Regions from separate parts of the Gordonia sp. DT101 genome, predicted to be linked through region 2. Evidence: riboswitches for the same ligand, from Rfam matches in the RefSeq annotation. Region 2 holds a riboswitch; the other holds the start of a gene.

Region 1 (3,397 bases), on a different contig from region 2:
CTGCATGCCCGCCGAGGGGCTCGACTGGCTGCCCACCGACGACGTGCTCACGACCGGTGAGCTGATCCGGGTGATGACCGTGGCGGTCCGCGACCTCGGCATCCGCACGATCCGCTTCACCGGCGGCGAACCGCTGCTCCGCCGCGACCTCGACGACCTGATCGGCGCCGTGTCGGCCCTGCCGGCCGCACCCGAGATCGCGATGACCACCAACGGCCTCGGTCTCCGGCGCCGGATCGAACCGCTCGTGGCCGCCGGACTCGATCGGATCAACGTCTCGCTCGACACCGTCGACCGACAGCGGTTCGCCGAGATCACCCGACGTGACCGCCTCGACGACGTCGTCGACGGACTGGCTGCCGCACGCTCCGCCGGAGTGCGCTCGATCAAGGTGAACGCGGTCCTCGCCGGCCACGACGATCTCGACCGCCTCCCCGACCTTCTCGGGTTCTGCCTGGACCACGGCTATCAGCTGCGCATCATCGAGCAGATGCCGCTCGACGCCGAGCACCGATGGGACCGGTCGTCGATGGTCACCGCCGACGAGATCCTCGCCGCGCTTCGCGCCCGCTACACCCTGCTGCCCGATCCCCGGCCGCGCGGCAGCGCTCCCGCCGCGACGTGGCTGGTCGACGGCCACGACGTGGACGGTGCACCGGCGCGCGTCGGTGTGATCGCATCGGTCACCCGCCCCTTCTGCGGAGATTGTGATCGCACCCGACTCACCGCCGATGGCGCGCTGCGCAACTGCCTGTTCGCGGAGTCGGAGACCGATCTCCGCGCCGTGCTGCGCAGCGGCCTGCCGGACGATCGCCTCGACGCGGCCATCGCCGACCGCTGGCGCGGCAACACGTGGGTCAAGGCCGCCGGGCACGGCGTGAACAGCCCCGAGTTCCACCAGCCCACCCGGCCGATGTCGGCCATCGGGGGCTGATCGGCGATGCAGTTGACCGTCCGGTACTTCGCTGCTGCGCGCGCTGCGGCGGGTAGGGACACGGCCGTCGTCGACGTCGACGCGGATACGACGCTCGCCGACCTCGAGTCGATCCTGTCCGCCGACAACCCGGATCTGCAGCGGGTGTTGGCACGGTGTTCATATCTTCGCGACTCCGTCGCGCTCTGCGATCGCACTGTGACCCTTGGGACGTGTGCGATCGTCGACGTTCTGCCGCCGTTTGCCGGTGGCTGAGGCCACACTCGCCCTGTGACCTTCATCACATAACGGGTCGATAACGAGAAGGACACAAGTCGACTATCGCCCCGTGAGCAGGGATGACCCTCAAATTGGGTCGAGAGACCCAATCGGGCCGCGAAAACAGGCTTGCCAACAACGTGATTCGAGCTCGCAGACGTAATACTGTGACTGAACGACGCCCCCCGGGGGGTCACGACCGAGTAACCAAATGCATAACGTCCCGTCGGCCGCGCCGAACCTCACTCCGTCACGGGACGCACCAGAACGACATCTAGGAGTGAGGACGGGGGACCCACCCTCCGACAGAGAACCGGACGGTCATCACGACGTCCTTGGGGTTAAGTCCCGGCGTGACTCACGTCAGGCCGAGACCGGGCACCTCTCGCCCGAACCCGACAGCTGACTTCGTAGGCGCGTGGAGAGAGGAACACCACCATGTCCGGACGCCATCGCAAACCGACTACAGGCACTCCCACCAAGACCTTCGCCAAGGTCGCCCTCACCGGAGCCGTCCTCGGCGGCGGCGCCGCCCTGCTGGGCGGCACCGGTTCGGCAAACGCCGCAACCGACGCCGAATGGAACCAGGTCGCCCAGTGCGAGTCGGGCGGCAACTGGGCCATCAACACCGGCAACGGATACCAGGGTGGCCTGCAGTTCAACCAGGGCACCTGGGCCGGCCACGGCGGCACCCAGTTCGCTCCCAGCGCCGATCAGGCCACCAAGGAGCAGCAGATCGTGGTTGCCGAGCGCGTGCTGGGCAGCCAGGGCAAGGGCGCATGGCCCGTGTGTGGCACCGGCCTCTCGGGCGCCACCCAGCGCAACGCGCCGAGCGAGGCCCCGCGCCTGCAGCTCCCGAAGCTGCCGGCACCGTTCAACTGGTCGGCCGCGCCCGAGGCCAAGAGCACCGATGACGTGCAGAAGCAGCTCGACTCCGCGCTCAGCCAGGCGCAGGAGAAGGGCAGGATCTCGCCCGAGGTCAAGAACATGTGGGACATGGCCAAGAAGAGCGGCTACGAGCTCACCCCGGATCAGATCAAGATGTTCAACGAGCACAAGGACCAGCTGCCCACTCCCTGATAGGAGCAGCTGACTCGGCCCGCACCACGGGCCCACAGTCGAAGGGCCCCGCACGACGGTTTCAGACCCGTGCGGGGCCCTTTTCCACTCTCATGGGACGCCCGGTCAGTCGGGTCGGGACAAGCGTCGCCGTTCACGCAGCGGCATCGCGACCCACATGAACAGAAAGACCACCAGAGCCACGCACCCGGCCGTGATCGCGGCCCAGCCGCCGAATACGATGTCGAAGATCACCGTGAGAACGCCGATCAGTGCCATTCCGAGCAGTCCGATACCGATCAGCGTCAACACGTGTGCGCGGTCCACCAGCTGATCTATCGCGTGGCGCCGGAACAACAGACGATGCAGGGCCACCGGCGAGATCAAGGTGACCGTCGACAGCACCGCACAGACCAGGCTGACGACAAAGATGTACTGCTCACGAGAGCTGAGCTCCTCGAAGCCCTCTTGGAACGGGACGGTCAGCATCAGACCGGTGAGGATCTGACCACCGGTCTGCACCACCCGCAGCTCCTGCAACAGGCTGGCCCAGTTGCGGTCGAGTCGCTCGGCAGGAGTCTCGTGGCGGCGTGGCCGGGACGCGTCGTCCTCGTCAGGTGGCGAGGTCACGCCGACCCCACCCACTCGTCGCTGCCGTCGCCGAAGAACTGGTGCTTCCACACCGGCAGTCGCGCCTTCACCTCGTCTACCAGGCGTGCGCAGAGCTCGAAGGCCGCTCGACGATGATCGGCCGCGACCGCCACCACGAAGGCGACATCGCCGATCGCGAGTTCGCCGACCCGATGCGACACCGCCACCGCACGGACCCCGTCCGCTGCCCCGGCGACCTCACCGACGACGTCGGACAGCACGGTCGGCGCCGTCGGATGGGCGGAGTAGACGAGCCTGGTCACCTCGTGACCGCCGTCGTGGTTGCGCACCGCACCCACGAACCCCACGACGGCACCGGCGGCACCGCCCGCAGCCTCGACGACGAGCGCCTCGTGTGATGCCAGGTCGATCTCGTTGTCGGACAACGAGGCCCGCACCACCGCCACGCCGGCAGCCCCTTCCGACATCAGTGGTCACCGCCGCGAATCTGGTCGAGCGCATGGTCAAGGACTCCGTCGAGGACGGACAGTCCGT
Region 2 (3,397 bases):
GAGTCGTTGGCAGCGGGCCAGCGCGTCCACGGTTGTGGACACCCGGTCACGTTGTCGCGCAGCACTTTCGAACATCTGCGCATCGGCGAGTCGGGTCAACCGATCGGTGAGGTCGGTCAGCAGGCGGTCGCAATCGCCTGCCATCAGGTCACGCACCGCCGAGGCTCGCGGTAGGTAATCGGGGAGGGTGAGTGGGCGTTCCGACGCCGCGTGACACCCTCCGATGCGCGGGCCGCCCGCGGCCTCCGATCGACACCAGTGGTGCGATGCGGAACCCAATCGTGTTGTGCAGCTGCGCAATCCGGCGGATCTACTGATCATGTCGGCGATCGTCGCCGCGGTCGTGCGGTTGCCGATCGGGCCGATGGACTCATCGGTCGGGGTCCGCGAGACCTTCAGCCGTGGGAAGCGTTCGCCGGTCAGCACGATCCACCAGCCGCGATGCGGCTGGGTGGACCGCCGGTTGTAGGCGGGCGCATGAGCGGCCAGCAGCCTGAGCTCACGCACGCCGGCCTCGAGGGCGTGGGCGCATTCGACGTGATCGATCCGGGTGGCCAGATTCACCATCTCGCCGATACGCCGGCGGGGGTCGCTGCCGGTGAAGTACGACATCACCCGGCGCCGGAGATCGACGGCGGTGCCCACGTACAACACCTCGTCCGACGGTCCGCGGAAGAGATAGACACCGGGCCGCGACGGCAGGTCCCGTGCCAGGGTGCGTTTGGCGCGCAATCGGGGATCGGAGCGCGGCAGGTAGGCGGTCAATTCCCGGTAGGTGTCGACGCCCTGATTGCCGACCCGTTCGAGGAGTCGATGGAACACCTCGACCGTCGCGCGCGCATCGTCGAGGGCGCGGTGGGTGGGCCGCGTCGAGACATCGAAGAGATCGGCGAGAGCGGACAACCGGACGGTGGGGGCCTCGTCGCGGGTCAGGATGCGACGGGCCATGGTCACCGTGCACAGGCTGACGGTGAACGGCCAGTCGATCCCCAGGCGCGCCGCGTTCTGTCGGAGGAAACCCATGTCGAATCGTGCGTTGTGTGCCACCAGGATGGAGCCACGTGCGAACTCCACGAACGATGGCAGTACCGCGCCGATCATCGGCGCGTCACTGACCATAGCCTCGGTGATGCCGGTGAGGGTCACGATCTGCGGGGGGATGGGCAGTCCGGGATCCACCAGCGTCGCGAACTCGCCGATGACCTCACCGCCGCGGATCTTCACCGCGCCGATCTCGGTGATCCCGTCGTCGGTCGGACTGCCACCGGTCGTCTCGAGGTCCACGACGACGAGGGTGGTGTCGAACAGTGAGCGATCGGGCCGGAATCCGTCGTCGTCGTTGTCGTCCAGATCGGCGAAGGTGAGTTGTCCGCCGTCCGCCTGCCCCCTGAGCACCACGCACCGAACACTAGTTCGACGTTGCGACAGATTCTGATGTGACAGGCGGGAAAATTGAGTTCGACCGGTGATGGCGCCGGATCTGTCGGTGGCCGTCCCTAGTCTCCATCACGTGTGGCGCACGGTGCCGAGTCAGGCGATTCGGCCCGTCGACATACCCAGAGCACGCGATTGAGATGGAGATCACACATGTACATCGACTGCCAGTCCTGCCCGGGCCGTCCTGTCGCCTGTGACGGCTGCATGATGCAGGTGCTGTTCGACGCCCCCAACTGCGAAAACCCCACCGTCGAAGGTGGCGGAAAGGTTACGAGATCGGGGGTGCCGGGCGACGCTGACATCGACGCCGCCATCGGTGTTTTCGAGGCTGCTGCAATGGTCTCCAGTGCCGCTGCAGTATCTGCAAGAAATGCGAAAACCGCAGCTGGCGGTGCGGTTTCCGGCCGGCAACTCCGGATTCTGCGCGCTGGTTGAACACGTCCGCCGATTCGGGCCCGAAGGGGTCGGTGGACAGACCTGCATCAGATTTCGTAACCTTTCCGAGACCTTTGCAGAGCGTCCCGCTCCAACAGGAGTGGTCTGGATCGGTCACCGCTCAATCGCCACAGGCGAACCGGGGAACCATCAAGTTTTCGGAGTGATCCGAATCGGGGTGAATCGCGCATGCCCGGCGACGTTTTCGACGTCGTCGAGACACGTGTGTAGGGCCATTCTTCCGGCCCGAACCCGACAGCTAACCCGGTCGGCGGTCGAAGGGAGAGCAAGGAGAAGTCGCTTCGTGGCGAAACATCGTTTGGAACAGCCCAACCGCGGCACCAAGGTAGCCAAGCGCGCGGTGGTTGCAGGGTCGATCACTGTCGGCTCGCTCGCCGCTGTCGCGGGACCGGCGCTCGCAGCGCCGATACACGTGCCCAATGTCGGCACATTCGAACTTCCTGGGGTCGATAGCAAGCAGGTCCCCCAGCAATTCCAGGAGCACAAGGCGGCACCTGCCCCCAAGGCAGCTCCGACCACTCCCGCGGCCCAGTCGCCCGGTGCGAGCGTCTCGGTTCCGAATCTGGGTACCTTCACCGTGCCTGGTCTGAACGACAACCAGATCCCGCAGCAGTTCAAGCCCAAGGGTGACGACGGCGGCTTCCTGGGTGCGAAGCCGACGGCAGCACAGAAGGCCGTGCGCGTCGCGGAGAGCAAGATCGGTGCGCCGTACGTCTACGGTTCGGCCGGCCCGAACGCCTTCGACTGCTCGGGTCTCGTCTATTACTCGTACAAGCAGGCGGGCAAGACCATCCCGCGCGACAGCTACGGGCAGCTCGGTGGCGGCACCCCGGTGTCGTCGATCGCGGCGGCCAAGCCCGGCGACGTGCTGATCTTCAACGGTGGTAGCCACGCCGGCATGTACATCGGCAACGGAACCTTCGTCCATGCGGAGACCAGTGGAGTGCCGGTCAAGAAGGACAAGGTCGGTGACTGGTCGGTGACCGGCATCCGGCGTTACTGAGCGTCGGATCACCGATGAGGATGTGAACTCGTTTGGGCGGATCACGTGGATTGCGTGATCCGCCCAAACCAATCACCTGGCCTGACAGGATCGGTCCATCCGGTCGCCGTCAGGGTCACGTGATCGGGGGGACAGTGGCGGAGGAGAAGTGACAACCGTGGTTACCGGATGGTGGACCGCGCGGGCGCGGTCCGTGCCCGTGATACTCATCGCCGCGGTGATGGCGCTCGTCGTCTCCTCCGGCCAGTTCGCGTCGGCGACGGGCGCGGGTGACGCCTCGGCGGCACCGGTGCGGTCGCCGAATCAGCTGCTCACCCAATACAAGAAGCTCAGCGACGACGCCGAGAAGTCGGCGGAGGCGATGCACAACGCGCAGATCGAGTACGACAAGCAGCGACGCATCGTGGCCGACTCGAAAAGGGCGTCTGCCGACGCCGACCGCACGCTGGTCGTGACGCAGAAGCGTCTCGAGAGCTACCAGGGCCGCGTCGACGCGGTGGT

Evidence for each region. Region 2 has a riboswitch for cyclic di-AMP ahead of ACLQ3I_RS00665 (C40 family peptidase). Riboswitches for the same ligand answer to the same signal wherever they lie in the genome.
Region 1: linked by a shared signal. The riboswitch ahead of ACLQ3I_RS14515 (transglycosylase family protein) and the one ahead of ACLQ3I_RS00665 (C40 family peptidase) in region 2 are both predicted to bind cyclic di-AMP.

The regions. Positions count from the first base shown of each region.
Region 1 is NZ_JBNCLX010000003.1:688,035-691,431, forward strand. It holds gene moaA (GTP 3',8-cyclase MoaA) at 1-934, shown strand, start outside; gene ACLQ3I_RS14510 (MoaD/ThiS family protein) at 941-1,189, shown strand; cyclic di-AMP (ydaO/yuaA leader) riboswitch at 1,443-1,625, shown strand; gene ACLQ3I_RS14515 (transglycosylase family protein) at 1,631-2,272, shown strand; gene ACLQ3I_RS14520 (DUF6328 family protein) at 2,378-2,881, opposite strand; gene ACLQ3I_RS14525 (molybdenum cofactor biosynthesis protein MoaE) at 2,878-3,330, opposite strand; gene ACLQ3I_RS14530 (MogA/MoaB family molybdenum cofactor biosynthesis protein) at 3,330-3,397, opposite strand, start outside.
Region 2 is NZ_JBNCLX010000001.1:145,404-148,800, reverse strand. It holds gene ACLQ3I_RS00675 (DEDD exonuclease domain-containing protein) at 1-1,398, opposite strand, end outside; gene ACLQ3I_RS00670 (hypothetical protein) at 1,588-1,872, shown strand; cyclic di-AMP (ydaO/yuaA leader) riboswitch at 1,981-2,162, shown strand; gene ACLQ3I_RS00665 (C40 family peptidase) at 2,177-2,896, shown strand; gene ACLQ3I_RS00660 (NlpC/P60 family protein) at 3,117-3,397, shown strand, end outside.